Regions from separate parts of the Pseudomonas sp. B424 genome, predicted to be linked through region 3. Evidence: riboswitches for the same ligand, from Rfam matches in the RefSeq annotation. Region 3 holds a riboswitch; each other region holds the start of a gene.
What was found. A riboswitch is a leader RNA that binds a small molecule or an ion and turns the genes downstream of it on or off. The one in region 3 is predicted to bind cobalamin.
Positions count from the first base shown of each region.

Region 1 (9,916 bases), on a different contig from region 3:
CCAGTTGCTGTATCCGGTACTGGTGATGGCGCTGGCGGTGGCCTCTTATCACTGGATCGAAATCCCCGTGCGTACCGGTAAATCGGCGTGGCAGCGCCAGGCCTGGAGCACGTTCGCCGTGAGTTTCGGCGCGGTCGGCCTGCTCTGGTGGTCGGCGCTGTGGGTGACGGACAACACTGAGCAGCTATCCCTGAGCCAAACCCGTGACACCTACACTTGGTATGCCTACAGGCACTACCCCAGGGAAGACATCGTAAAGATCGAGGACCCGCGGGTTAACGGACGACAGCTGTTTGTGATCGGGGACTCGCATACGGCGGCCTATCGCACGCTGCTTAACCGCGTGTCGCTCAAGCTTGGGGTCACGGTGGTGGAGTACGAGCAGGGCGGGTGCGCAGTGGCGAACCTGATGGCCGCTGATCCGCCCGATTGCGCCGAGCGTCAGGAAGCCGACCTGAGTGATATCGAAAGTCGGGCCAGGCCGGGCGACATTGTGTTCCTGGCCTCTTTGCGCATGCCGGAGCTGCAAGATGTTGCATTCGATCAGGCCCTGGCCCTGCTGACGCCGCAGAGTAACGCCGCAGCCCGAGCCTCGGCCGAGCTCACGTTGGCCCGGCTGGCGGCTGCCAACGTCCGGGTCTTGATCGACGCCCCCAAGCCACTGTTCAAGGCACCTCCCGGACGCTGCTCGGACTGGTTCAACCGGATGAACCCGGTTTGCGCCGAAGGCCTGACGGTCGAGCGCGAGCAGCTTGAACGCCTGCGCGCGCCACAGATGCAGCTGCTGGAGCTGTTGCAGCGTGAGCATTCCGGACTGACCGCCTGGGACCCGTTCCCGCTGCTGTGTCCGGGCCCGGTGTGCTCGGCTTATGACACCGACGGCCAGCCACTGTTTTTCGACTCGAACCATCTCAGTGGCCATGGCAATCGGGTGCTGGAGCCGTCCTTTACCGAAGTGCTGCTGAAAATCTGGCGTAACAGCTAGTCAGACCCGGTTCTTGGCCTCGATCCACTGCGACATGTATTGGGTACTTTTGTGCTGGTGATGGCGCAGCATGGCGCCGGTGAAGTTGTTGCGCCGGTGCTGCTCAAGCCCGGCGCGGCATGCTTCGATCCGCTCGACCAGCGCCGGGCCGTGAGTGCCCTGCAGGTAACGCGCCGCCAGCAGTGCCTGCCCGTGCTGCTGGGCCTGATGCCAGGCCTGCGGGTTTTGGTACAACTCGACGGCGGCGGCGGCAATCGCACTGGCGCTTTGCTCGATGGCACCGGCCCACGGCAGATCGCCGTGCATGCCTTCGGCGCCCACGGGGGTGGTCACGTTGGGGGTGCCACAGAGCATGGCGTCGGCGATTTTGCCCTTGATCCCTGCGCCAAAGCGTATGGGGGCCATGCAGATCCGCGCGTTGCTCATCACCTCAAGGGCGTCTTCAGCCCAGTTGAGTACGTGAAAACCTTGCGCCGGGTTGTGCAGCGCCGTGGCTTTGGGCGGGGTGTAAGCGCCGTAGACGTGCAGCTGCGCGGTGGGCAGTTGCTGGCGGATCAACGGCCAGATGCCGGTTTTCATCCAGAGCACGGCGTCCCAGTTGGGGGCGTGGCGGAAGTTGCCGATGCTCAGGAAGTGCTGGCGCTGTGCATAGGGCACGAACGTGGCCGGCACACTGTCGACCATCAGCGGGCACCAGTGCAGCAGGGCCTTGGGCACGTTGAAGTGTTCCACCAGCAAGTCGATTTCGTATTCGGAAATCATCAGGTTGAGATCGCAGCGGTAAATCGCGGCGATTTCCCGTTGCGCCAGGTCGGTGCCGGCCATCTGTTCGAACGTTTCGCGCTGGGCCGGGGCGAACAGGCTGCTGAAATCGTTCAGGTCGGTGTCGTGCTTGAGCCGTGCCTTGAGCTGTTGCTGACGGGCGTCGCGCAGGCTTTGCAGGTCGGAGGTTTCCAGCACGCGCAGCGCATCGGGGCAGTGCTTCTCTACCCGCCAGCCAAACTGTTCTTCCATCATGAAACGGTCGAACAGCACGATGTCCGGGGCCAGTTCGGTGATAAAGGCATCAAAACTGCTGTTGTTCAGTTCAATGGCCACTTCATCAATGCCCAGCGCGGCCAGGTCCGCCTTGTGCTCGCCAATGCCTGCGGGGCTGCTGAAGGTGATGTGCCAGCCTTGCTGCAGGAAGCTCTCGATGATTTGCATCATGTGTCCACCGGCCGCCGAAGAGCGTGGTTCGGGCCACACGTAGCCGATAATCAGGACGCGGGTTGGGCAGGTGGAGGGCATGGGCAGATCCTTGAAGCAGGGCGGCTGAAAAAAGGCGGCAATTAGAACACACCTGCAGGGCCTGCGGGACCTGTGGGAGCGGGCTTGCTTGCGATGCAAACAGCGGGGTCTATCGGTCAAAATGCGGCGATGCCATCGCGAGCAAGCCCGCTCACACAGTAGATGGGTCACAGCTGTGCATTGACCTGTTACAAAGCACTGCGTAGCCTTGCGCGTTCGAGGTTCTTCGCCACGCGAAGCTAAGAAGGGAACGCGGTATGCCGCGGCTGCCCCCGCAACTGTAAACGGTCAATGATCTTGCCATGCCACTGCGTTACACGCGGGAAGGCGCAAGGTCGGGATCAGCCCTGCTGAACCCCAGCCGTAAGCCAGGAGACCTGCCTCGTGACAGATTCTTACTTCAACCGGGCGGGGTGATCCGGTGGCGAATGTTGACCGCACACTGCCTGCGGTCGTCGTCCCGTATGCCCGCCGCTTTGCCAAAGGGCATCCGATGAAAACACTGGCCAAAACTCCCGTCACCATCGTTACCGGTTTTCTCGGTTCGGGCAAAACCACGCTGCTGCGCCATATGCTGGATAACGCACAGGGCCGTCGCATTGCGGTGATCGTCAATGAATTCGGCGAGCTGGGCATCGACGGCGAAATCCTCAAGCAATGCACCATCGGTTGCACCGAAGAAGAAGCCAGCGGCCGCATCTATGAGCTGGCCAACGGTTGCCTGTGCTGCACCGTTCAGGAAGAGTTCTTCCCGGTGATGCGCGAGCTGGTTGCGCGCCGTGGCGACATCGACCATATCCTGATCGAAACCTCGGGTCTGGCCCTGCCAAAGCCGCTGGTTCAAGCCTTCCAGTGGCCAGAAATCCGCAGCGCCTGCACCGTGGATGCGGTGATTACCGTGGTCGACAGCCCGGCCGTGGCTGCCGGTACGTTTGCCGCCTTCCCGGACCAGGTTGACGCCCAGCGCAAGCTCGACCCGAACCTGGACCACGAATCGCCGCTGCACGAGCTGTTCGCTGACCAGCTGGCCAGTGCCGACCTGGTGATTCTCAACAAGGCCGACCTGATCAGCCCTGAAGACCTGGCAAAAGTGCGCGCCGAAGTGGCTGAAGAGCTGCCGCCAGCGGTCAAAATCATCGAGGCCAGCAGCGGTCGATTGCCGCTGGACGTGCTGCTGGGCCTGGGCGCCGGCTCCGAAGACCATATCGATGGCCGCCACAGCCACCACGACCATCACCACGATGGCGATGATGGTCACGACGATCACGACCATGATGCCTTCGACTCGATTTCCATTGAGTTGCCACAAGGTGAAGAGCGCGTATTGATGGAGGCCCTGACCCAGTTGGTGGTCAAGCACGGCATCCTGCGGGTCAAAGGCTTTGCAGCAATCCCGGGCAAGCCGATGCGTTTGCTGATCCAGGGCGTGGGTACCCGCTTTGACAAGCACTTCGACCGTGCCTGGGCTGCGGATGAGTCACGCGTTACCAGGCTGGTGCTGATCGGCCAGGACCTGGACGCCGAACTGCTCGAGTCCACTTTGCGTAAAGCGTTGAGCGAGTAAGCCATGCATCTGCTCAGGACCCAGCCCGGTGGCTTTGTATTGGACGACAATATTGCCGATTTAGGCCAGACCCCCGCCGAGCTGGTGATCCTGTGCAGCGGTGATTCAAGCCTGGCACTGCTGGCCGAAGCGGCGCAGCAGTTGCCTGAAGATTATCCAAGCTTGCGTCTGGCCAACCCGATGCAAGTGCAAAATCATGCCTCGGTCGACCTTTATGTCGATCAGGTGCTGCAACACGCCAAGGTGATACTGCTGTCGTTGCACGGCGGCATCGGCTATTGGCGCTACGGTATTGAGCGCCTGGTGCAACTGGCCGAGCGCGGCGTAACCCTGATCCTGGTGCCCGGTGATGATCGCCCCGACCCCGAACTCAGCGGGCTGAGCACCGTACCCGCCGAACAAGGCGAGCGGCTCTGGCACTTTTTGCGTCAGGGCGGGCGGCATAACGCGCTGCAGCTCTATCGTTGCCTGGCCAGCCAATGGCTGGGCCGCGACTACCCATGGGACGAACCGCAAACCCTGGCGCGTACCGCGATTTATCATCCGGCCCACGCCAATGCCCAACTCAAGGGCTGGCAGGCCGACTGGGTCCCCGGGCAACCGGTGGCGGCGCTGTTGTTCTATCGCTCGCATTTGCAGGCGGCCAACACCGCGTTTGTCGATGTGTTTTGCCAGCGCCTCCAGGCCGCCGGGCTCAACCCCTTGCCGATTGCCGTGGCCAGCCTTAAAGAGCCGGGTTGCATGGCCGTGGTTGAAGACCTGCTGGATGAAGTGCAGGCCGGGGTCATTCTCAATACCACCGGTTTTGCCCAGTCCAGCCCCGAAGCGCCGCATCTGCGCCCGTTTCGGCGCAATATCCCGGTGATTCAGGCCATTTGCGCCCAGGACAACGAGCCGGGGTGGCGGGCCAGCGAACAAGGCCTGGGGCCCCGCGATCTGGCGATGCATATCGCCTTGCCGGAACTGGACGGGCGGATTATCAGTCGCCCGATCAGCTTCAAGGACCTGGCATGGCGCAGTGAGCGCAGCCAATCGGATGTGGTGTGTTATCGCGCTCAACCCGAACGGATGAATTTTGTCGCGCAGCTGGCCCGGCGCTGGGTTGAACTGGCCCGGGTGGCGAACCCGCAAAAGCGTGTCGCGCTGATCCTGGCCAACTACCCGACCCGCGATGGCCGCATCGGCAACGGCGTGGGGCTCGACACCCCGGCGGCGGCGCTGAATATCCTGCGGGCCTTGCAGGCTCAGGGGTATCCGGTGGACTGCGCGTTGCCCGAGAGCGGCACGGCGCTGATCCAGGCCCTGTTGGGCGGGGTCAGTAATGACCTGGACAGCCTCGACCTGCGCCCGTGCATGCAAAGCCTGGCGCTGGATGAGTACCTCGCGATGTTCAATGCGCTGCCCGCGGCCAATCGCCTGGCAGTGACCGAGCGATGGGGCGAGCCACACAACGACCCGATGTTCCGTAGCGGGCGGTTGATGATTGCGGGGCTGCGCTTTGGCCTGACCTTTGTCGGAATTCAACCGGCGCGGGGCTATCAGGTCGATGCCAGTGCGGTGTACCACGACCCGGATCTGGTGCCGCCCCACGGCTATCTGGCGTTCTACTTCTGGTTGCGCCACACCTATGGCGCCCACGCGGTGGTGCACGTGGGCAAGCACGGCAACCTGGAATGGCTGCCGGGCAAGGGCGTCGGGCTGTCCGAGCACTGCTGGCCGGACGCGATCCTGGGGCCCATGCCCAATGTCTATCCCTTTATCGTCAACGACCCGGGCGAAGGCGCGCAGGCAAAACGGCGGACCCAGGCGGTGATCATCGATCATTTGATGCCGCCCCTGACCCGGGCCGAAACCTATGGTCCGTTACGTGATCTGGAGCTACTGGCCGACGAATTTTACGAAGCGCAGTTGCTCGATCCGCGTCGGGCGCGGGAGTTGCAACGGGACATCCTGGCGCTGGTGCGCGAAACCCGGATCGACCGCGAGCTGCAACTGGACGCAAAGCTCGACAGTGATGCAGATGCGGCGATCTGGTTGCCCCGCCTGGACACCTATTTGTGTGACCTCAAAGAGTCGCAAATCCGTGACGGGCTGCATATTTTTGGAGAGTCGCCGGCAGGGCGGCTGCGTATCGACACCTTACTGGCGTTGTTGCGCATCCCCCGTGGCGATGGCCGTGGCGCGCAATCCAGTCTGTTGCGGGCGCTGGCCAAGGCCTTTGAATTGGGTTTCGACCCGCTGGACTGCGCGCTGGCCGAACCCTGGACGGCGCGCCAACCGATTGAACTGCGGTCCATCACCGACGCGCTGTGGCGCACGGCGGGCGATACCCGTGAGCGTCTGGAGCTGTACGCTGCGCAGTTGATCGAACAGGCACTGGCCGATGAATTGCACTTGCCCGATACCGCGCAATGGGCAGAGGTGCGGGCCATTTTTGACGCGCTGCTGGAGGTGGTTGCACCGCGTCTGGATGCCTGCGGCCCGGCCGAGATGCAAGGCCTGCTCGATGCCCTCGGCGGGCGCTTTGTGCCGGCGGGCCCCAGTGGCGCGCCGAGTCGTGGCCGTCTGGACGTGCTGCCCACCGGGCGCAACTTTTTTTCCGTGGATGTGCGCAACCTGCCAACCACCACGGCCTGGCGGATTGGTTTTCAGTCGGCCAACCTGATCCTCGAGCGTCACTTGCAGGACCACGGCGACCATTTGCGGCAGTTGGGTTTGTCGGTGTGGGGCACGGCGACCATGCGCACAGGCGGTGATGATATCGCCCAGGCCATGGCTTTGATGGGCGTGCGCCCGGTATGGGCCACGGGCAGCCAGCGGGTGGATGACTTTGAAATCCTGCCGGTAAGCCTGTTGGACCGCCCGCGGGTGGACGTGACCTTGCGCGTGTCGGGGTTCTTTCGCGATGCGTTTGCCAACCTGATCCGTCTGTTCGATGCCGCCGTGCAGGCGGTGGCGGCGCTGGACGAACCGGACGACCTCAACCCGCTGGCGGCCAAAGTGCGCAGTGAACGTGAACAACTGGAGCGTGACGGGCTGGCACCGGAGCTGGCAGCTCGCCAGGCGGGCTGGCGGGTTTTCGGCGCCAAGCCCGGGGCGTATGGCGCCGGGGTGCAGAACGCGATTGACGGCCGTCTGTGGCAAAGCCGCGATGACCTGGCCGAGGTGTATCTGAACTGGGGCGGCTATGCCTATGGCGGCGCCGATGAAGGCACCGCTGCGCGCGACCAGTTTGCCCGGCGCTTGGGCCAGGTGCAGGCGGTGGTGCAAAACCAGGACAATCGCGAGCACGATCTGCTCGATTCCAATGACTACTATCAGTTCCAGGGGGGCATGCTGGCGGCGGTTGAAAGTTTGAGCGGGCAGGCCGCGGCCAGTTACCACGGCGACCACAGCCAGCCAGACCTGCCGAAAATCCGCACCTTGAAAGAAGAGCTGAACCGGGTGATACGTTCCCGCGCCGCCAATCCAAAATGGATCGACGGGGTCAAGCGCCACGGCTATAAGGGTGCGTTTGAAATGGCCGCGACCCTGGATAACCTCTTCGCGTTTGACGCCACCACGCACTTGATTGACGACCACCAGTACGCGTTGCTGGCGGATGCCTACCTGCTGGACCCGGACACCCGCGAGTTTGTGCGCGAGCATAACCCGCACGCCTTGCGCGATATGACCGAACGCTTGCTGGAGGCTCAGCAGCGCGGGTTGTGGAGTGAACCGGGTGAGTATCAGCAGGCACTGGAAAACCTGTTGCTGGATATAGAAGAAGAGTGAAAGAGCAGCCCTCGCCCCAGCCTTCTCCCGGATGGAGAGGGCTGGGGCGAGGGGTTTTATGAACTTGATCAACTTTCTAAGATGTGGAACCCGAAAACATGACTGACACCCCGCATTTCCCGTTATCGGCGGTGGTCGGCGCGCAGGCCTTGAAACTGGCGCTGTGCCTGACGGCCATTGACCCGAAAATCGGCGGCGTGCTGATCGAAGGCCCGCGCGGCATGGCCAAATCGACCCTGGCCCGGGGCCTCGCGGACCTGCTGGCCAGCGGTCAATTTGTCACCTTGCCCCTGGGCGCAACTGAAGAGCGGCTGGTGGGCACCCTCGATCTGGATGCGGCGCTGGGGCAGGGCAAGGCGCAGTTTTCGCCCGGCGTACTGGCCAAGGCCGATGGCGGCGTGCTGTATGTGGATGAAGTGAATTTGCTGGCCGACCATCTGGTGGATGTGCTGCTGGATGTGGCAGCGAGCGGCACCAACGTGGTCGAGCGTGATGGCATCTCCCATCGCCACGCCGCGCGCTTCGTGCTGATTGGCACCATGAACCCCGAAGAAGGCGAGTTGCGCCCGCAGTTGCTCGACCGTTTTGGCCTGAATGTCGCCATGAGCGGTCAGCCGCCACCGGCCGAGCGCGGAGAAATCATTCGCCGCCGACTGGACTTTGATGCCGACCCCCAAGGGTTTTGCGCGCACTGGGCGCCGCAGCAGGACGCCTTGCGCGAACGTTGCCAGCAGGCCCGTGAGTTATTGAACAACATCGCCCTTGATGATCAGGCCCTGACGGTGATCACCGAACGCTGCTTTGCCGCGGCAGTGGACGGCATGCGCGCCGACCTGGTGTGGCTGCGGGCGGCGCGGGCCCATGCGGCATGGCGCGGGGCAACGGCGATCAGTCTGGACGATATCGATGCAGTGGCCGAGTTCGCCTTGCGCCATCGTCGCCGTGAATCCAGCCCCCAGGCACCTGCGCCCGAACAGCCGCAATCGCCGCCACAATCGAGCAGTGCATCACCCCGGTCCGGCCAGGGCCAGTGGGGCGAGTTACCGGCCCAGTCCCAGGTATCCGGGGCTCGCCGTGAAGTGCCGAGCTGGCCAAAAAAGCCTTAGGCATTCGCCCCCGACCGGCAGAGGGGGTGGATGCCGGACCCCGGGCAGGCCAGCTCAGTACGGGCAAGCAGGGCGCCAGTCGCAGTGCCGACAACGGGGCGGTTGACTGGGTGCAGACTTTGCTCGGTGGGCGCCCGCGTCAGCGTGCCGATCTGGCATTTAAAACCCGGCAAAGCAGCGCTCAGGAACTGTGGCTGGTGGTGGTGGATGCGTCCGCCTCGACCCGTCGCCATCAGGCGCTGAGCGACGCCAAGGGCGTATTGGCCCAGCTGTTTGAAGATGCTTATCGCCAGCGTGCCCGGGTGGCCGTGATGACGGCCAGCGGCCATGCGCCGCAATGGCAGGTCAGTGGCTCGAAGGCGTCGAAAGCTCTGGATGAATGGTTGCAGGGGCTGGGTGCAGGAGGTGGAACGCCGTTGCTGGAGGCATTGCGCGAAGTGGCGAGGTGGCTCGATGGTCGGCGCAAGCAATTCCCGCAGGAGCAGCAGCGCTTTTTGTTGCTGACCGATGGTCGTTTGAAGGAGTGGTCGACCTTGCCCGCGATTGACTGTCCGGGGCTGCTGATCGATATCGAGAGAGGCCCGATTCGCCTGGGGCGATCCCGTCAGATGGCGCTGGAACTCAATGCCGAGTATCGGCATATCGACGGGTTGAACCTGGCGTAGAGACTGAAAATAAAATGGGGGAGCGGGCGGGCCCGGTCCCCCATGTCAGCGGTAAAGCGATTAAGCCGGCATTACCCAGGGCTGCAACGCGTAGCCTTCGCTGCTCAGCTCGGCCCGGGCTTGTGCCAGCAGGCTTTCGAGTTGGGCGGCGTCTGCGCAGGCGCTGCGCGGGATCTGTTTTTGGCCGATACGGGTACTGGTGCGGTCGATAACGGTCAGGCTCAATTCGCCGTGGCCGTCCTGTGCAGCCCAGGCAACGCATTGAAAAGGTTCAAAGGCGTGGCCGGCAATCAAAAGTGCTTCGTTGAAACGGAGCGGGGCGTTCATAGGGTCGTCTCTCTCGTGTGCCCATCAAGTGATTAACCGTCGGCTGGGCTTACCGTTCGGTTGGTTACTTGTACTGATGACTTCTGACCGGCATCAGGTCACACACTTTCGTCACTTTTTTAAAAGTATTTTCACCCGACTGATCCAGATCAATGTTTGCAGTCACGGCAAAAATTGCTCCCATTCATTTGGGTGTACACAGTTT
Region 1 covers NZ_JBUZTL010000011.1:29,665-39,580, forward strand. Annotated here, with positions in the region: gene ACZRMS_RS14615 (acyltransferase family protein) at 1-985, shown strand, start outside; gene ACZRMS_RS14620 (glycosyltransferase) at 986-2,275, opposite strand; cobalamin riboswitch at 2,478-2,674, shown strand; gene cobW (cobalamin biosynthesis protein CobW) at 2,769-3,839, shown strand; gene cobN (cobaltochelatase subunit CobN) at 3,843-7,613, shown strand; gene ACZRMS_RS14635 (ATP-binding protein) at 7,712-8,719, shown strand; gene ACZRMS_RS14640 (vWA domain-containing protein) at 8,830-9,384, shown strand; gene ACZRMS_RS14645 (hypothetical protein) at 9,445-9,711, opposite strand.
Region 1: another riboswitch for cobalamin. It lies ahead of cobW (cobalamin biosynthesis protein CobW); the one in region 3 lies ahead of ACZRMS_RS17160 (CbtB domain-containing protein).

Region 2 (9,916 bases), on a different contig from region 3:
ACGTCATTGCTGTCGATCAAGGCCTGCAAGTTGCTGCCGGTGCCGGAAAGCAGCACTACTACATCACAGGTATCAGGCATTAGTGCGCCTTGAGGTTTTGCAGCTCAACTTGTGGAGCGCCTTCAGCGGCGGTTGCGATCTGGCCGATGACCCACGGTTGCTCGCCTGCTTCACGCAGTACGTTCAGCGCGGTTTCAACGTCAGCCTGGGCTACGCAGATCACCATGCCAACGCCGCAGTTCAGCACGCGGTGCATTTCGTTTTCGTCCACGTTGCCTTTTTCTTGCAGCCAGTCGAAGACTGCAGGGCGCTGCCAGCTGGCAACGTCAACTACCGCTTGAGCGCCTTTTGGCAAAACGCGCGGGATGTTGTCGAGCAGGCCACCACCGGTGATGTGGGCCATGGCTTTGACAACGCCGGTTTCCTTGATCAGCTTGAGCAGCGGCTTGACGTAGATACGGGTCGGGGCCATCAGCAGATCGGTCAGCGGCTTGCCGTCGAGCTGGATGTTTTCGATGTCGGCACCGGACACTTCGATGATCTTGCGGATCAGCGAGTAACCGTTGGAGTGCGGGCCCGAAGAAGGCAGGGCGAGCAGGGCGTCGCCGGCAGCAACCTTGGAGCCGTCGATGATTTCGGATTTTTCTACAACGCCGACGCAGAAGCCGGCCAGGTCATAGTCTTCGCCTTCGTACATGCCCGGCATTTCAGCGGTTTCGCCGCCTACCAGCGAGCAGCCGGACAATTCGCAGCCAGCGCCGATACCGGTAACCACCTGGGTTGCGGTTTCTACGTTGAGCTTGCCGGTGGCGTAGTAGTCGAGGAAGAACAGAGGCTCTGCGCCGCATACGATCAGATCGTTAACGCACATGGCAACCAGGTCGATACCGATGCTGTCGTGTTTGTTCAGGTTCAGTGCCAGGCGCAGCTTGGTGCCTACGCCGTCGGTGCCGGAAACCAGAACAGGCTGCTTGTAGCCAGCCGGAATTTCGCAGAGGGCGCCAAAACCGCCGAGGCCGCCCATCACTTCCGGGCGTGCAGTGCGCTTGGCCACGCTCTTGATGCGTTCGACCAATGCTTCACCGGCGTCGATGTCTACACCGGCGTCTTTGTAGCTCAGGGATGGTTGCTTGCTCATAATCCAGGCCTTTAGGGGGGATTCGGGGGTATCGACCGAGTTCAGGGGGCAGGCTTGCAAGTGCTCGTCGATGGCGAAAAGCATTTGCAGGGTGCCCGGCTGTTGCCGGTCTGCGAAGGCGCGCGATTTTATCAGGCTTGAAGGGCAGCGGCCATCCTCGGGCCGACAGGCAGGGTTATATCTGTCGAAAAAAACCTTTTTTAGTCGTACTTGGGTCTGCGTGCGGCCCTGTATAAGGTATAGCGAATAACTTTTGAGTTTTTATGACCGAATGAAAACTGCGTGACGGGCTTGAATGATTTGGCTGCGGCCGTGTCTGAAGCTTGTTCGGGTGTTTTTATGGCGTCCTTATCAGGCTGCTTTTTTGTCATCGGGAATCTTTCATGCGTCTGAGCCAATTTTTAGCAGTGGGCTGTTTGTCATTTTTTAGCCTGGCGAGTCATGCCGAAATCCTGACCGGTCTTTACCAAGTGCGCGAGCCGGTTACCAGTCAATCGCCTGAAGAGCGTACCCAGGCCACGCAAAAAGCCCTGGAAACCCTGGTGCTGCGCCTTACAGGGGATGCCAAGGCAATCCAGAACCCCGGCCTTGAGGCGATTCGCAAGGATCCGCAGCAAATCATCAGCCAGTACGGCTATGACGCGGGTCCGCCGGAAAGCCTGCAGGTGGAATTCGACCCTGTGAGCACTGACCGCGCGTTGCGTCAGGCGGGTTTGTCGTTGTGGGGCGCCAACCGGCCCGCGTTGCTGGGCTGGTGGTTGAATGACTCGGTCGACGGGTCGAGCCTGGTGGGTGACGGTCAGTCTGTCGCTGAGCCACTGCGCCGTGCGGCGCAACATCGCGGGTTGCCGTTGCGTCTGCCGCTGGCGGACCTGAGCGAGCAGCTGGTGGGCACGGCTGACAACCTTGAAGGCAGCAACCCTGCACCTTTGAAGGATGCTTCCGAGCGTTACGGGGCGGATGCGTTGCTGGCGGTGCATGCCCGTGAAGATGACGGGAAGTGGACTGCCAAGTGGCGTTTGTGGGTTGGCGATCAGCAGGAGCAGGGCAACGCCCAGGCCCCTGATCAGGCGGCGCTGGCCGATGCCGTGATGCTTGCGGTGAGCCAGCGTCTGGCCCCGCGTTACGCGGTCAAGCCGGGCGTTTCCACCGAGCAGTTGCTCGAAGTGCAGGGCATGACCCTGGCGCGCTATGCGCAGTTGGGGCATTTGCTGGAGCCCTTTGGCGCGAAACTTAAAAGCGTCGACGGGGATCGTATCGTTTATCAGGTAAATGGCAGCGCCGAGCAGCTGCGTTCGCAGTTGGGGCTGGCGCAGTTGCAGGAAGTGCCTGCAGGTCAGGTGTCTCCTGTGGCCGATGCAGGGCAGGCGCCCGGAGTGGTGGCAGCGCCTGCCCCTCAGCTACGGTTCCGTTGGTAGGGTTTTATCTTCTTTATATAAGGATGGGGTGATTCATGGCAGATTCGCGACGGTGGGTGTGGTGGGGCGTAGCGCTGGGGTTCGCCTTGTTCGTGTACTTCCTGCATCCGATACTCACGCCCTTTTTGGTCGCGATCGTTCTGGCCTATATGTTCGACCCTGTGGTTGACCGGCTGGAAAGGGCCGGGCTTTCAAGAACCTGGGGCGTGGTCGCGGTCTTTACGCTGTTCACGCTCATCTTGATGACATTGCTGCTGGTGTTGGTGCCGCTTCTGGCCAAGCAGTTGCTGAAGCTCTACCAGTTGGCGCCGCAGGTACTCGACTGGTTGCAGCACACTGCAATGCCGTGGGTCCAGGCCAAGCTGGGTCTGAGCGACAGCTTCTGGAAATTCGACAAGATCAAGGCGGCCATCACCGAGCACATGGGGCAGGCCACAGACATCGTCGGTGTGGTTCTGTCTCAGGCCACGGCATCCAGCCTGGCGCTGATCGGCCTTTTGGCCAATCTGGTACTGATCCCGGTGGTAGCTTTTTACCTGCTGCGGGACTGGAACATCATGATGGCCAGGATTCGCGGCCTGTTGCCCCGTGCTCGCGCCGATCAGATTGTGTCGCTGGCCAAGGAATGTCACGACGTACTCGGCGCGTTTGTCCGAGGTCAGTTGCTGGTGATGCTGGCGCTGGGGGTGATCTATTCCGCCGGCTTGATGCTGGTCGGGCTTGAGCTGGGGCTGTTGATCGGTCTGATGGCGGGGCTTGCGGCCATCGTGCCGTACATGGGGTTCATTATCGGCATTGGTGCGGCCCTGGTTGCCGGCTTGTTCCAGTTCGGTGGCGATTTGTACCCCATGATCGGTATCGTCGCGGTATTTATGGTCGGGCAGGCGCTGGAGGGTATGGTGCTGACCCCGTTGCTGGTGGGTGACCGCATCGGTCTGCATCCGGTGGCAGTGATCTTCGCGATTCTGGCGGGCGGCGAGCTGTTTGGCTTTACCGGGGTGCTTCTGGCGCTGCCGGTGGCTGCGGTGATCATGGTGCTGGTGCGCCATGTGCAGGATCTGTACAAGGAGTCTCAGGTCTATAAAGGCAGCGAAGACCCGCAGCTGTAGCACTGGCGGTTTGAAGGGGCGGGCTCATCGTGAGGTGAGCCCGCCTTTTTTGTTTGCGCACCAGGGCCCCGGACAGGAAGAAAAAGACCAATCAATCCAAGACGTTAATGCAAACCTTTGATTTTGCTCGTGGTCTGTTACATTGTGTGCCCGGCTACACGGGTATAAACTTTTAATACTTTACACAGAGGCCACTAACGGTTCGCTTGAACTGTTCAGTCAGCATGAAACCGATTCAGCTGCCCCTAGGTGTGCGTCTGCGTGATGACGCTACCTTCATAAACTACTATCCAGGCGCCAATGCCGCTGCACTCGGCTATGTCGAGCGTCTGTGCGAAGCCGACGCCGGCTGGACAGAAAGCCTGATTTACCTCTGGGGCAAACAAGGCGTGGGCCGTACACACTTGCTACAGGCCGCCTGTCTGCGCTTTGAACAGATGGGTGAGCCGGCAGTGTACTTGCCACTGGCCGAGTTGCTGGATCGCGGCATTGAAATCCTCGATAACCTTGAACAGTACGAACTGGTTTGCCTGGATGATCTTCAGGCGGTGGCCGGTCGGGCTGATTGGGAAGAGGCGCTGTTCCATCTGTTCAATCGCCTGCGTGACAGTGGCCGTCGCCTGCTGATCGCGGCCTCCGCCTCGCCCCGCGAGCTACCAATCAAGCTGGCGGACCTCAAGTCCCGCCTGACCCTTGCGCTGGTGTTCCAGATGCGCCCGCTGTCTGATGAAGACAAGCTGCGAGCCTTGCAATTGCGTGCATCCCGTCGCGGCCTGCACCTGACCGACGAAGTCGGGCACTTCATTCTCACCCGTGGTACGCGCAGCATGAGCGCGCTGTTTGATTTGCTTGAGCGGCTCGATCAGGCGTCCTTGCAAGCGCAGCGCAAGCTGACCATTCCGTTCCTGAAAGAAACCCTGGGCTGGTAGTTCACGCCTTTAAAATCGCAGGCCTCAGATCTTTTTTGGCGGTTTTCAGGCGCCAGAAAACCCGCGCGCCAGCGTGGTTGGGCGCGCAAAATCGATTGTCAGGGGTGTAAAGCCTTAGATGTATTGGGAAACCCCCCGAGTCACATTTAGATCGATTGAATTTGCAAATGAGGATCATAGAAGGCATAGTCTCGGCTACTTTTCTTACAAGCCACGGTCGTGCCCATGCTAAAGCGCTTCGCACCCCTCGTGCCCCTCGCACTCGTTACCCTGTTGTTTGGCTGTGCTGCCCACACTCCTGTGTCGCAACAAGTTGTCGATCAGCAGGTTCAAAAGTCATCTTCGGTATCGCAATCTTCCGCTCTTTATCAGGAAGAACTGGCAACCGAAAAAGAACTGGCTCAGTTTTCCGAGAACAGCAAACCTTACGAATTGCCGGCTTTGGCTGACAGCATTCTTGAGCGCGGCATGTCCTTGATCGGTACGCGTTACCGTTTTGGCGGCACCTCTGAGGCTGGCTTCGATTGCAGCGGCTTCATCGGCTACCTGTTCAAAGAAGAAGCGGGCATGCAGCTGCCACGCTCGACCCGTGAAATGATCAACGTGAAAGCACCGTTGGTCGCACGAAACAACCTCAAGCCGGGTGACTTGCTGTTCTTCAGCACCAATGGTCGTGGCCGTGTCAGCCATGCCGGGATTTACCTGGGTGATGACCAGTTTATCCACTCCAGCAGCCGCCGCAGCGGGGGTGTCCGGATTGATAACCTGGGTGACAGCTACTGGAGCAAGACCTTTATCGAGGCCAAACGCGCCCTGGCGATGGCTCCTTCGAGCGTAGTAGCCCGCAAGTAAAGTTAATGTCTTACTTGAAGTTCTGTTGCTAACAGCTAGAATTCAGTCGCATTGTTAAATTCCTGAAACCGCGAAGGTGCCCCCTGACGCGGTTTCGGGTTTCGCGGCCAGAGTTGCCGTATCCAGAATCAGGAACATTCTGTTTATGTCGACCATGGCCCGCGTTGCACTTTTGACTTTAGCAGCACTGCTCAGTGCTTGCGCCAGCCATACCCCGCCACCCCCTGTGGTGAAAAAAACGGCGGTGTTCGTCAATCCCAGTGAAGAGTTTTCGCCCATAGCGGCTGATGTGCTTTTTCGCGCCTTGGGTTTGGTTGGCACGCCTTATCGTTGGGGTGGCAACACCCCGGATTCAGGTTTTGATTGCAGTGGTCTGATCAAGTACGTGTACAACGACGCGGCGGGCATTTCATTGCCGCGCACCACCCGCGAAATGATTGTGATGCAGGCGCAAAGTGTCGGTCAGGACAAGCTGCAAACCGGCGACTTGCTATTTTTTGCCACCAATGGCGGTTCTCAGGTCAGCCATGCCGGGATCTACGTGGGTGAAGGCCGCTTTGTACATGCCCCGGCCACGGGCGGTACGGTCAAACTGGACAGCCTGAACAAGGCCTATTGGCAAAAAGCCTACCTCAACGCCAAGCGCGTGCTGCCCACCGAGCAGCATCTGGCGCACAACCCGTAAAGCAGATTCAAACCTGCGCAAGCTCGCTTGCGCAGTTGATGACCCCGCCTGTTTACTTGCCTGACACCCGCCAAACCTTGTTGCCGACATCATCGGCCACCAGCAAATCCCCTTGTTTATCGATGACCACGCCCACTGGCCGGCCCATGGCTTTTTCGTCCGGGTTGAGGAAGCCTGTCAGCACGTCGATTGGCATACCGGCAGGTTTGCCGTCTGCGAAGGGCACAAAAATGACCTTGTAGCCGCTGTGCGGCTTGCGGTTCCAGGAGCCGTGCTGGCCAATAAAGACGCCTTCAGTAAACTCGGGCAGCTTGCTGCCCCGGGCGAAACTCAGGCCCAGGGACGCAGTGTGCGGGCCCACGGCGTAATCCGGGGCAATGGCTTTGGCCACCAGCTCCGGGTTTTGCGGGTTGACCCGCACATCCACGTGCTGCCCGTAATAGCTGTAGGGCCAGCCATAGAAGCCGCCGTCCTGCACGCTGGTGATGTAATCGGGCACCAGGTCACTGCCGATTTCGTCGCGTTCGTTGACCGCTGTCCAGAGTTTGCCGGTCTTGGGTTCCCAGTCCATGCCGTTAGGGTTGCGCAGGCCCGAGGCGAAGATCCTGTGCTTGCCGGTGGCGCGATCAACTTCCCAGATCGCGGCGCGGCCTTGCTCCTTGTCCATCCCGTTCTCGCCCACGTTGCTGTTGGAGCCTACGGTCACATACAACTTTGTGCCGTCGGGGCTGGCGATGACGTTTTTGGTCCAGTGATGATTCAGCGGGCCGCCCGGCAAATCGACAACTTTGACAGGCCCGGCGCTGATGCTGTTCTCGCCCGCCTGATAGGGGAAGCGCAGCAGCTTGTCGGCGTCGGCAACATACAAATCGTTGCCCACCAGAGTCATGCCAAAAGGTGAGTTGAGGTTGTCGAGAAATACCGTGCGGGTTTCAGCGACGCCGTCGTGGTCGGCATCGCGCAGCAGCGTGATCCGATTGGCACTTGGCACCCCGGCCCCGGCGCGGCCCATGATTTTTCCAGCGATCCAGCCCTTGATTCCCTTGCCCTCATCCGGTTGGGGCGGCGCATTGGTTTCGGCCACCAGCACATCGCCATTGGGCAATACATAGAGCCAGCGCGGATGGTCCAGGCCTTCGGCGAAGGCGGCGACCTTCAAGCCCTGGGCGGCAACCGGGGTGGAACCGGCCGGCCAGCCTACGGCGGGGGCGATATTGACGGTGGGGATCAGCGTCTTGTTGGGTTCGGGCAGTTTCGGCGAGGGCCCCGTGCCATCGCTCACTTGCAAGGTCGAGGTTTCGCCACAGGCGGCCAAACCTGCCGCAAGTACGATGACAGCCGCGTGCTGACGCTTGAGCATGTGAATCTCCATAGGGTTCTGGTCTTGTTTAGTCATAGAGAAGCGTAGCTGTCTAAAGGTTCAGACTCCGAGTCTTCTATAAAACCGGCTGGTGCCACCTTTAATTGACGCTCCACCCCCAACCCTCTAACCTTCGCGGCTTGTTTCAGGTGCTCTATGGCCATAGGCCGATAGAGTGAAACAGGGAAGCCGGTGAGGGCGTGTTTGACCCACACAACCGCCATGATCCCGGCGCTGCCCCCGCAACGGTAAATGAGTCAACGCCACGCTGAGTGCCACTGTGTTTCTTCACGGGAAGGCGCGTGGTCAGGGTGTGTCCCGCAAGGGACTAAACCGCTCATGAGCCCGGAGACCGGCCTGATCCATCCAGCATCCTCGCGGCGGGCGAGGGCGTGCCGTTTTATTGAGTATCCCCCCGCCTCCCGTGTGCATTTTTGAGCCCCAACGGAGAGCTGCCATGAACGAATCCCCCGAACGCGACGAACGTCATCAGGCGCGCATGCTGCGCAAAAAAGCCGTCATGGATGAGCGTATCGCCAGTTCACCCAATGAGTGCGGGCTGCTGCTGGTATTGACCGGCAATGGCAAAGGCAAAAGCAGCTCGGCGTTTGGCATGCTGGCCCGGGCCATGGGCCACGGCATGCAGTGCGGCGTGGTGCAGTTCATCAAGGGTCGCAACAGCACCGGTGAAGAGGTTTTCTTCCGCCGCTTCCCCGAGCAGGTGCGTTACCACGTGATGGGCGAAGGCTTTACCTGGGAAACCCAGGATCGCCAGCGCGATATCGCCGCCGCCGAAGCCGCGTGGCAAGTGTCCCGCGAGATGCTGCGTGACCCGTCAATCGGGCTGGTGGTGCTCGATGAGCTGAACATCGCGCTCAAGCACGGCTACCTCGACCTTGAGCAGGTGCTCGCCGACCTGCAAGCCCGCCCTTTGATGCAGCATGTGCTGGTCACCGGGCGCGGCGCCAAACCCGAACTGATTGATCTGGCCGATACCGTGACCGAAATGGGTGTGGTCAAACACGCCTTCCAGGCCGGGATCAAAGCCCAGAAAGGCATCGAATTGTGAGTGTTGAAGTATGAGAGCGTCACGTCATTGCCCGGCGGTGTTGATCGCCGCACCGGCCTCCGGTCAGGGCAAGACCACCGTTACCGCCGCCCTGGCCCGATTGCATCGCAATCAGGGGCGCAAGGTGCGGGTGTTCAAATGTGGCCCGGATTTTCTCGACCCCATGATTCTGGAGCGCGCCAGCGGTGCGCCGGTTTATCAAGTGGATTTGTGGATGGTGGGCGCGGATGAAAGCCGCCGTCTACTGTGGGAAGCCGCCGGTGAAGCTGACCTGATCCTGATCGAAGGCGTGATGGGCCTGTTCGACGGCACGCCGTCCAGTGCAGATCTGGCGCGGCATTTTGGCGTCCCGGTACTGGGCGTGATTGATGGCACTGCAATGGCCCAGACCTTTGGTGCGCTGGCCCTGGGCCTGGCGCGTTATCAGCCCGACCTGCCGTTTGCCGGGGTGCTGGCCAACCGGGTCGGCACCGTGCGCCATGCGCAGTTGCTCGAAGGCAGCCTGACCGAAGGTTTGCGCTGGTACGGTGCATTGTCCCGCGAGACCGGGATCGAGCTGCCGAGCCGGCACCTGGGCCTGGTGCAGGCCAGCGAACTGAACGATCTGGATGCACGCCTCGATGCGGCAGCCAATGCCTTGGCCAGCACCTGTGAGGTAGCGCTGCCACCGGCGGTCGAGTTTTCGGCGCCTGCGCCGGTCGTGGTCGAGCCATTGCTGGCCGGGGTGCGGATTGCCGTGGCCCGGGATGAGGCGTTTGCCTTCACTTATGGTGCGAGTCTTGACCTGCTGCGGGAGATGGGCGCTGAGCTGGTGTTTTTCTCGCCGATTCGCGACACCTGTTTGCCAGAGGCAGACAGCCTGTACTTGCCTGGCGGCTACCCCGAACTGCATCACCTTGAACTGTCGCGCAATACGCCGATGCTTGAGGCGATTCGTGCTCACCACGCAGTCGGTAAACCGCTGCTGGCCGAATGTGGCGGCATGCTCTACTTGCTGGATGCCTTGACCGATGTCGGGGGGCAGCGTGCCGAACTGGTGGGCTTGCTGGCAGGGGAGGCGACGATGCAAAAGCGTCTGGCCGCATTAGCCTTGCAGGCCGTGGAAATGCCCGAAGGGCTGTTGCGCGGTCACACCTACCATCACTCGCTGACCAGCACAGAACTTGAGCCCATTGCACGGGGGCTGAGCCCCAACGGCGGGCGCGGCGCTGAAGCGGTGTATCGCGAGGGGCGGATGACCGCGTCTTACGTGCACTTTTATTTCCCGTCCAACCCCCCGGCCATTGCCGCGTTACTGGCGCCTTGCGCCGTGAAGGCGCCATGACCGACAACGCGTTTAGCCCTCAGGAGCGTGCG
Region 2 covers NZ_JBUZTL010000005.1:29,428-39,343, reverse strand. Annotated here, with positions in the region: gene purN (phosphoribosylglycinamide formyltransferase) at 1-80, opposite strand, end outside; gene purM (phosphoribosylformylglycinamidine cyclo-ligase) at 80-1,138, opposite strand; gene ACZRMS_RS08345 (DUF2066 domain-containing protein) at 1,522-2,556, shown strand; gene ACZRMS_RS08340 (AI-2E family transporter) at 2,592-3,665, shown strand; gene hda (DnaA regulatory inactivator Hda) at 3,890-4,594, shown strand; gene ACZRMS_RS08330 (C40 family peptidase) at 4,820-5,446, shown strand; gene ACZRMS_RS08325 (C40 family peptidase) at 5,592-6,131, shown strand; gene ACZRMS_RS08320 (PQQ-dependent sugar dehydrogenase) at 6,184-7,491, opposite strand; cobalamin riboswitch at 7,622-7,866, shown strand; gene cobO (cob(I)yrinic acid a,c-diamide adenosyltransferase) at 7,949-8,560, shown strand; gene ACZRMS_RS08310 (cobyrinate a,c-diamide synthase) at 8,571-9,884, shown strand; gene bluB (5,6-dimethylbenzimidazole synthase) at 9,881-9,916, shown strand, end outside.
Region 2: another riboswitch for cobalamin. It lies ahead of cobO (cob(I)yrinic acid a,c-diamide adenosyltransferase); the one in region 3 lies ahead of ACZRMS_RS17160 (CbtB domain-containing protein).

Region 3 (9,916 bases):
ACGCCACCGATCGCATGGGTGGTCAGCTGACCATCAAGGCGCCCAACGCCAAAGTGCCGATGGTCAACGCTGATAGCCCGATCAACGAGCGCATCAACTACTACCTGCAAACCGAGATCAACCCCGGTTTGGCCAGCCACGGCGGTCAGGTTAGCCTGATCGAAGTGGTTGAAGACGGTATTGCGGTGCTTAAGTTCGGTGGCGGTTGCCAGGGCTGCGGCCAGGCGGACGTGACCTTGCGTGAAGGCATCGAGCGCACCCTGCTTGAGCGTGTGCCGGAGCTCAAGGGCGTACGTGACGTGACCGACCACTCGCAGAAAGAAAACGCCTACTACTGAGTTATCGGTAACAGGGTGTTCGCTGCGAAGTTGAAGAAAAAACGGTGCCCCGTGAGCACCGTTTTTTTATGCCTGCGCGATAGCCCCTGTACGGTTCGGATTGTCCGGGTGCCGCAGAACCTGTGGGAGCTGGCTTGCCTGCGATGGCAGCAATGGGATCTACCTGACAGACCACGCCGTCCGTATCGCGGGCAAGCCCGCTCCCACAGGGGGGCGAGCGTTCAAGGCCGATACAAATGCGCATGCCCCGCGCGATACAGCGACGAGTCCGAAAAATTGTCGCTGGCCAGTACCCGGCCCACCAGAATCAGCGCCGTGCGCTTGAAACCCTTGGCCTGAACCTTCTGCGTGATGTCCGCCAGAGTGCCGGCCACCCAGTCCTGATCCGGCCAGCTGGCGCGATGGATCACGGCAATCGGACAGTCGCTTCCATAATGCGGGGTCAGCTCGGCAACGATGTTCTCAAGGTTTTTGACCCCCAGGTGAATGGCCATGGTCGCCTTGTGCTGCGCCAGGCTGGCCAGTTCTTCACCCGCCGGCATCACGGTTTTTTCCGCGTACCGGGTCAAAATCACCGTTTGTGAAATATCCGGCAGGGTCAGCTCCGCGCCCAGAATTGCCGCACAGGCCGCCGTGGCAGTAACCCCCGGAATGATTTCAAAGGCGATGCCCAGCTCGCGCAAGCAACGAATCTGCTCGCCAATGGCCCCATACAGGCTGGGATCGCCGGAATGCACGCGGGCCACATCCTGACCGTTGGCATCGGCAGCCTTGATCAGCGCGATGATTTGCTCAAGGTGCAGTTCGGCGCTGTTAACCACCTGTTGCGCCTGATGACCTTCCAGTACCGCTGCCGGGACCAGGGAACCGGCGTAAATAATCACCGGGCAGCTGCGAATCAGGCGCTGGCCCTTGACGGTAATCAGCTCTGGATCGCCGGGCCCGGCGCCGATGAAATAAACAGTCATGGCAGTCTCTTGAAAGGGTCGAGATAGAGCTGTTCTTGAACAACGCTCATAGTGAGGCGGGGGATTATCGCGGTTTTTGCGCCACGCAGGCCAACGCAAAGGTGGCCACGGGCGATTTTTGTCGCGTTATCAGCAGGTCGGCCGACGTACCTGCGAGCTGTTCGGCCAGCGCCAGTGCGGCACTCTCGGCAATGCCAAAACAACCGGTTTGCTCGAACGCAATGCCCGAGCGGTGACTCAGGTACGGCGCATATGGGGCAAGTTGTCCTGCACTGAACACCTCAAACTTCAGGTTCAGCTGTGTTGCCAGCTGCAGCAGGCCGGGTTCCTGGCGTTTGAGGTCAATACTGGCCAGGGCGCGGACCGCACTCAGTGCAATCCCGGCCTGTGCCAGTGAATGTTCGATCAGCGCCAGTAACGCCTGTGCGCTGCAACCCTGGCGACAGCCCAGGCCAATCACCATGACTGGCTCTGTGCTGGCAGCCGTCATGCCGAGTACTGGCCTGCAGGCTTGCGCCGGAACAGCCAGGCGCTGATCGCGCCCAGTGCCAGCCAAAAAACCAGGTTGGTCAATTGCGAGGCAATTTTGAACTGCGATTCCAGCTCTTCAGGGGCCAGGCTGGAATGCACCAGTGGCTGCGGAGCGCCAAAAATATGCGGCACCACCACAATCGCCAAGCCCAGCACCTTGAGTGCCCAATGCTTGCCGAACACCAGCAGTGCAATGGCCACGGCGGTCGAGGCCGCCGTAGTGACCCACCAGATCTGCCGCTGCAACAAGTCTGCAGCGGCAGTGCCCGGCAGTTCGGGCGGCAAGCCCAGGGTTGGCGCCAGGCAGAACACGGCATAACCGGCCAGGCCCCAGAGCAGGCCCTGGGAAGTGCGGGTCGGCGCACGCAAGGTGTACAGGCCCGCCAGCATCAGGGCGAAACCGACCGCCACCACCAGGTTGCCGCCCGTGGTCGACAGCACGCGCTGCCAGCCATCTTCCGGCTCCCAGGCTTGGGCATCATGCTCATGGGCAGGCATCGCCATGTCGGCATGTTCGTGGACTTCGGCGGCAGCGGGTTTTTCGTAGGTTTCGGCCTGCAAAATCAGCGGCGACACCCACAGGCTTTGCAGCAGTGTCAGCAGCAGGGCGGCCAGCAAGCCGGTGAAGCCTGCGGTTTGAGCGATACGCTTAATCATGGCAGGCAATCTCAATGGCACGGAAAGGCGGAGCTGTGACGGGTGTCATGGGCCGCGTTATGCACCGCATCGATATGGGAGAAGCCGGCGAAGTAGACGAGGAAAGCCCCCAGCACAGCAGCGCCGACAGCGGCCACAATGCGTTGGCTTTGGGTTGCGGTGGTAGCAGCAGAATGGGTACGGCTGGTGCTGATGGACATGGCGCTTGCCTCTGGTCAGACGACGGGCAGCAAAGCGCAAGAAAACCCCGCGAACGAAGTTCGCAGGGTTTAACAGCGCCCGCCCACCGCGGGTTTGTTATTCAAAAGTGACCAGGCCGGTCTCCGGGCTTGCGAGGGGCTCAATGGCTTGAGCCTGCAAACATCTCCTTCCCATGCCATTGCACAGTGGATTTGATGTTTCTCTCGCTTACCGTTGCGGGGGCAGCGCCGGACTAGCCAGGACGATTAACGCCTGACGCACCGGTTTCCCGTTTCACCCTGTGAAGGGCACCTGATACAAGATGTGTAGGAAACCACAGGGATGCGGGTTTACACAACCCCCCGCTCCCGGAGGTTCAGATCATGCCGTTGCCAGCATGCTGGTGACCTTGTTGCGCAACTGGTCGATGGAGAAGGGCTTGCCGATCACCGCCATGCCTTCTGTCACTTCAAGGTTTTCGGCGTAGCCGCTGGCAAACAGGATGGGTAGCCGCCCGCGCAACTCGCGGGCCTTGCTCGCCAGTGCCCGGCCGTCCATGCCCGGCAGTCCGACGTCGGTCATCAGCAGGTCAATGTGCTGGTTTTTGTCTTCAAGCAGTTCCAGTGCCTGCTCGCTGCCGTCGGCTTCAAGCACGCTGAACTCCAGCTCTTGCAGTACGTCAACGATCAACATCCGGACAATGGCGTCGTCTTCGACCACAAGGATGGTGGAGGGTGTTGCGGACATAGTGATGATCTCGATAAAAATTCAAGTACGGGTCTCAGGCCTGCAAGGATAGCCTTCGCCTACATCCGAGTGTGCTTGTTAGTAGGAAAATATGCCTATGAATATAAGAAAGTAGAACAAAAGCTCGGTAATCCTGCAAACTCCCCCTTTTATATGACAGTCCACAGGCCTGATAAATGAAGTCACCTGCATCTATTGATGAGCGAAGCTTTCGCAAGCTCCTGAGTCGCAACGTCGGCTTGCCACTGGCCGTTGGCGTGCTCAGTGCTGTGTTGTTCGTGGTGATGATCAGCTATTTGCTGTCGGTGATTAAGTGGGTCGAGCACAGCGATAGGGTGATCAATAATGCCAATGAAGCGATGAGGTTGACGGTTGATCTGGAAACCGGAATGCGCGGCTTTCTGATCACCGGTGATGAACATTTTCTGGACCCCTATGCCGTGGCCAAACCGCAGATCACGGCCCAGTTGCAGAGCTTGCAAACCCTCGTCAGCGATAACGCGCAACAGGTCGATCGCCTGATGCGGCTCGAGGCGTTGCAGAACGAATGGAACGTTTACGCGCAATCAATGGTAGATGCCCGTGCCCAGAACGGTGACTACCGTGGGGCTGTGCAGGCAGGTCGTGGCAAGCGCCTGACCGATGAGATTCGCAAGGAATACGACGATTTCATCAAGATGGAACAGCAATTGCGGGTTGCCCGCAATGAAGATGTCAGCCGCACGACGGTTGTCAGTATTGGTCTGTACCTGTTGTTTGTCTTGGGGTTGAGCGGCTTTTTGGCCTATATAGGGCGTCGCGATTTAATAGCTTTATCAAAGAGTTACAATGATAACTTCGAGTCGCAAATAAAGACTGCGCAACGCCTGGAACAACAGGCGTGGCTGCGCAACGGGCAAACCGAACTGGCCGAGCAGGTGCTGGGGCGACTGTCGCTCCATACCCTGGGGCGCAATATCCTGCAGTTTTGTGCCCAGTACCTGGGGTCGGTGGTGGCGGCTGTCTACGTGCGTGAAGACCACGGTGGTCTTACGCGGGTGGCCTGTTACGGGTTTTCCCGGGAGCAGGAGGCCCAGGGCCAGTTCATTCACAATGACGAAGGCATGGTGGGGCAGGCCGCGCAGCAGGATAAGTTGATTCGCCTGGACAGCGTGCCGGCGGACTACTTCATCAAAGTCAGCTCCGGCCTGGGCGAAGGCAGCCCGCGCAGTGTGCTGGTGGTGCCTACCAGTGATGACGAACGGGTCAACGGGGTCATTGAACTGGGCTTCCTCAGGCCTCTGGCAGACCGTGATGTCGAGCTGTTCGAATTGATTGCCGACAATATCGGCATGTCGATCGAGGCAGCCCGTTACCGTCAGCGCCTGCAAGAAGTGCTGGCCGAGACCCAGCAGCTCAATGAGCAGCTGCAAGTGCAGCAAGAAGAGCTCAAGACCGCCAACGAAGAGCTGGAAGAGCAGTCGCGCATCCTCAAAGAGTCGCAAACCAGCCTTGAAACCCAGCAGGCCGAGCTGGAGCAGACCAACGAAGAGCTGGCCGGCCAGCGTGATGCCATGGACCGCAAGAACACCCAGCTCAATCAGGTGCAGGTACAGCTTGAGGAGCGTGCCGAGGAACTGCAGCGCTCCAGCAAATACAAATCTGAATTCCTGGCCAACATGTCCCATGAGCTGCGCACACCGCTGAACAGCTCTTTGATTCTGGCCAAGCTGCTGTCCGAAAACCCGCAGCAGAACCTCACCTGCGAACAGGTCAAGTTTGCCGACTCGATCTACTCGGCCGGCAATGACTTGCTCAACCTGATCAACGACATTCTGGATATCTCCAAGGTGGAGGCGGGCAAGCTTGAAGTGCGCCCCGAGAACACCAGTGTGACGCGAGTGGTCGAGGGCCTGCGCAGCATGTTCCAGCCGCTGGCGGGTGAAAAGGCACTGGAGTTTGAGGTGCAGGTGCAGCCAGGCACGCCACCGATGATCTACACCGACAGCCAGCGCCTGGAGCAGATCCTGAAAAACCTGCTGTCCAACGCGGTCAAATTCACCGAAAGAGGCCAGGTCAGCCTGATTGTGTCGCGTCAGCCGGGGGAAGGGATTGCCTTCACGGTCAGCGATTCGGGCATCGGCATTTCTGTCGAGCAACAGGACAGCATCTTCGAAGCGTTCCGCCAGGCCGATGGCACCACCAACCGCCGCTATGGCGGCACGGGCCTGGGCTTGTCGATCTCCCGTGATCTGGCAACGCTGCTCGGCGGTTCGATCAGCGTCAGCAGCGAACCTGGCCAGGGCAGCATCTTCACCCTGATCCTGCCTGAAGAATATGTGGAGCAGGCCGGGGAGCCTGCACCAGTCCCGGTGGGCCCCGCGCCACGGGTCGCTCCGGTGGCTCCTGTGGTCCGGCCGCTGCTGGAGGTGGTGGCACCGGTCGACATCCCGCGTTTCATGGATGACCGTGAACAGGCGCCGTTTGCCACGCGCTGCATACTGGTGATCGAGGATGAACCAAACTTTGCGCGCATCCTCTTCGATCTTGCCCATGAGCTGGGCTATCGCTGCCTGGTCGCCCACGGGGCGGATGAAGGTTTCAGCCTGGCGTCACAGTTCATTCCCGACGCCATCCTGCTGGATATACGCCTGCCGGATCACCCGGGGCTGACGGTGTTGCAGCGCTTGAAGGCTATGGCGCCGACGCGCCATATTCCGGTGCACGTCATTTCCGCCGAGGACCGGGTCGAAACCGCCATGCACATGGGCGCGGTGGGCTATGCCGTCAAGCCGACCACCCGTGAAGAGCTGAAAAACGTGTTCGCCCGGCTTGAAGCCAAGCTGACGCAGAAGGTCAAGCGGGTGCTGCTGGTTGAAGACGATGATCTGCAGCGCGACAGCATTGCCCGCCTGATCGGCGAGGAAGACATAGAAATCACCGCAGTCGGTTTTGCCCAGGAGGCACTCGACCTGCTGCGCACCAATATTTACGACTGCATGATCATCGACCTCAAGCTGCCGGACATGCTGGGCGGCGACTTGCTCAAGCGCATGTCCACCGAAGACATCTGCTCGTTCCCGCCGGTCATCGTCTACACCGGGCGTAATCTGACCCGCGATGAAGAGGCCGAGCTGCGCAAGTATTCACGCTCGATCATCATCAAGGGCGCGCGTTCCCCGGAGCGCTTGCTTGATGAAGTGACATTATTTCTGCACAAAGTTGAATCCCAGTTGTCCCATGAGCGGCAAACGATGCTCAAGACCGCCCGCAGCCGCGACAAGGTCTTCGAGGGGCGCAAGGTTTTGCTGGTGGATGACGATGTGCGAAACATCTTTGCCCTGACCAGTGCCCTGGAGCAAAAGGGCGCCATTGTGGTGATTGGCCGTAATGGCCGCGAAGCCATCGAGCGCCTGAATGAAGTGGATGACATCGACCTGGTGTTGATGGACGTGATGATGCCGGAGATGGATGGCTACGAAGCCACTGTCGAAATTCGCAAGAACCCGCGCTGGCGCAAGCTGCCGATCATTGCGGTCACTGCCAAGGCCATGAAGGACGATCAGGAGCGCTGCCTGCAAGCGGGCTCCAACGATTACCTGGCCAAACCGATTGACCTGGACCGGCTGTTTTCGTTGATCCGGGTCTGGCTACCGAAAATGGAACGACTCTAAGTGCACCGAAACACCGACATTGAGCTACGGCTGCTGATCGAAGCGATCTACCTCAAGTACAGCTACGATTTTCGCGATTACGCCGGCGCTTCGATCAAGCGCCGGGTCAATCATGCGCTGCGCCAGCTCGACTGCAAGACCATCTCGGCCTTGCAGGAGCGGATCCTGCACGAGCCTGCGACCTTCATGCAGTTGTTGCAGTACCTGACGATTCCGGTGAGCGAGATGTTTCGTGACCCGGAGCACTTCCTGGCCATTCGCCAGGAGGTGGTGCCGATCCTCAAGACCTACCCCTCGCTGAAGATCTGGATTGCAGGTTGCAGCACCGGTGAGGAGGTCTATTCCATGGCCATCCTGCTGCGCGAAGAGGGCCTGCTCGATCGCACCATCATCTACGCTACTGACATCAACCCGCGCTCCCTGGAAAAAGCCAAGCAGGGGATCTTCTCCCTGGAGAACATTCGCGCCTACACCCACAACTATCAGAAGTCCGGGGGGCAGCGCTCGTTTGCCGATTACTACACTGCGGCCTACGACTACGCGATCTTTGACAAGAGCCTGCGTGAGAACGTGACCTTCGCCGATCACAGCCTGGCGACTGACAGCGTGTTCTCAGAAACTAATTTAATTTCGTGCCGTAACGTACTGATTTACTTCAATAAAAACCTTCAAAACAAAGCATTTGGCTTATTCCACGAATCGTTGTGTCACCGGGGGTTCCTGATGCTGGGCAGCAAAGAGACCCTGGATTTTTCGGACTACAGCCGGCAGTTCACGCCCTTGCTCAAGCAAGAGCGGATCTACCGCAAGCTATGAACGGCGAACACAGCTGCGTGGCTCACCGTCGACCTGTAGGGGCGGTGGTGATCGGCGCATCGGCGGGCGGTGTCGAGGCCTTGTTGAGCATTTTTGCCGAGCTCAAGCCCGGCTTCCGGCTGCCGATTATCGTGGTCCTGCACTTGCCGGACGAGCGTCGCAGCCAGCTGGCCGAGGTGTTTGCCCGGCGCGTGGCGTTGCCGGTCAAGGAAGTCGATGACAAGGAGCCGATTGTGCCGGGCACGCTGTACTTTGCCGCCCCCGGCTATCACGTCTCGGTGGAGCACGACTACAGTTTCTCCTTGAGTCGGGAGGAGCGGGTGCATTACTCGCGCCCTTCGATTGATTACCTTTTTGAGTCCGCGGCCGATGTGTACCAACAGCGTCTGGCCGCGATTTTACTGACGGGCGCCAATCAGGATGGTGCTCAGGGGCTGAAGACGGTCAAGCAGCAAGGCGGTTTGACCATCATCCAGGACCCTGACGAAGCCTTGGTTTCGACCATGCCGCGAGCGGCACTGGAGCTTTTCCAACCGGATTGCATCCTTCCCCTGCGCGGCATCGGCCGTCTGCTAGTCGAGCTGGAACATATCTAATGCTGCTAAGTGATATTCAAGCCAAACTGCTGATCGTTGATGATCTGCCGGAAAACCTGCTGGCGCTCGAAGCGCTGATCAAACGCGAGGATCGCATCGTGTACAAGGCCTTGTCTGCGGACGAGGCGCTGTCATTGTTGCTGCAGCATGAATTCGCCATGGCCATTCTTGACGTGCAAATGCCGGGCATGAACGGTTTTGAACTGGCCGAGTTGATGCGTGGCACGGCCAAGACCAAAAACATCCCCATCGTGTTCGTCAGTGCCGCAGGGCGCGAGATGAACTACGCCTTCAAAGGCTATGAAAGCGGAGCGGTAGACTTTTTACACAAGCCGCTGGATATCCACGCGGTCAAAAGCAAGGTCAACGTGTTCGTCGAGCTCTATCGCCAGAGCAAGGCCATGAAGCAACAGGTCGAAGCCCTGGAACAGAGCCGCCGCGAGCAGGAGACCCTGCTGGCGCAGTTGCAGCTGACCCAGGTCGAGCTGGAGCATGCGGTGCGCATGCGCGATGACTTTATGTCGATCGTCTCCCATGAGGTACGCACCCCCCTGAACGGGCTGATCCTGGAAACCCAGTTGCGCAAGATGCACCTGGCCCGGGATAACGCCGCGGCATTCACCATGGACAAGATGCACGCCATGGTCGAGCGCGACGAGCGCCAGATCCAGAGCCTGATTCGCCTGATCGAAGACATGCTCGACGTATCGCGCATCCGCACCGGCAAGCTGTCGATCCGGCCTGCGCAGTTTGATCTGACCCAGACCGTGGCCCAGTTGCTGCAAAGCTTCGCGGCGCAAATCAGCGCGGCGCAATCGGCCGTCAACTTCAATCCGGGGCCGCCGGTGGTGGGGCAGTGGGACGAGTTCAGGATTGAGCAGGTGATTTCCAATTTGCTGACCAACGCCTTGCGTTATGGTGCAAAAAAGCCGATTGATGTGTCTGTGTATATCGACGGTGACCAGGCCGTGATTGACGTGCGTGACCAGGGCATCGGGATCAGCGAAGAAAACCAGCTGCGGGTTTTCCAGCAATTTGAGCGGGTTTCAGCCAGCCATGTGACAGCTGGGCTGGGGTTGGGCCTGTTTATCTCGGAGCAGATCGTGGCTGCCCACAGCGGAACAATCACGGTGCAGAGCGCGCTGGGTGAGGGTGCCCTGTTCAGGGTTTGCCTGCCGCTGGCGCAAAAGACTTAAACTTGTGGCCGCGTTCACGGTCGTATTGGCAGCAATGATCCGGATTAAGGTTTCCCATGAGTGAAGATGCGCAAGATGTTGTTCTGATTGTCGAAGACGATCCTTCGATCCTGATGGTCCTTAGCGCTTACCTGTCGAGCGAGGGCTACCGGGTATTGCAGGCCGAAAACGGCGAGCAGGCGTTCGAGATACTGGCGAGCAAGCCCCATCTGGACTTGATGATCACCGACTTCC
Region 3 covers NZ_JBUZTL010000015.1:22,786-32,701, reverse strand. Annotated here, with positions in the region: gene nfuA (Fe-S biogenesis protein NfuA) at 1-338, shown strand, start outside; gene cobM (precorrin-4 C(11)-methyltransferase) at 560-1,306, opposite strand; gene ACZRMS_RS17170 (cobalamin biosynthesis protein) at 1,371-1,796, opposite strand; gene ACZRMS_RS17165 (CbtA family protein) at 1,793-2,494, opposite strand; gene ACZRMS_RS17160 (CbtB domain-containing protein) at 2,506-2,694, opposite strand; cobalamin riboswitch at 2,792-3,005, opposite strand; gene ACZRMS_RS17155 (response regulator) at 3,056-3,421, opposite strand; gene ACZRMS_RS17150 (response regulator) at 3,598-7,074, shown strand; gene ACZRMS_RS17145 (CheR family methyltransferase) at 7,075-7,890, shown strand; gene ACZRMS_RS17140 (chemotaxis protein CheB) at 7,887-8,486, shown strand; gene ACZRMS_RS17135 (hybrid sensor histidine kinase/response regulator) at 8,489-9,682, shown strand; gene ACZRMS_RS17130 (response regulator) at 9,739-9,916, shown strand, end outside.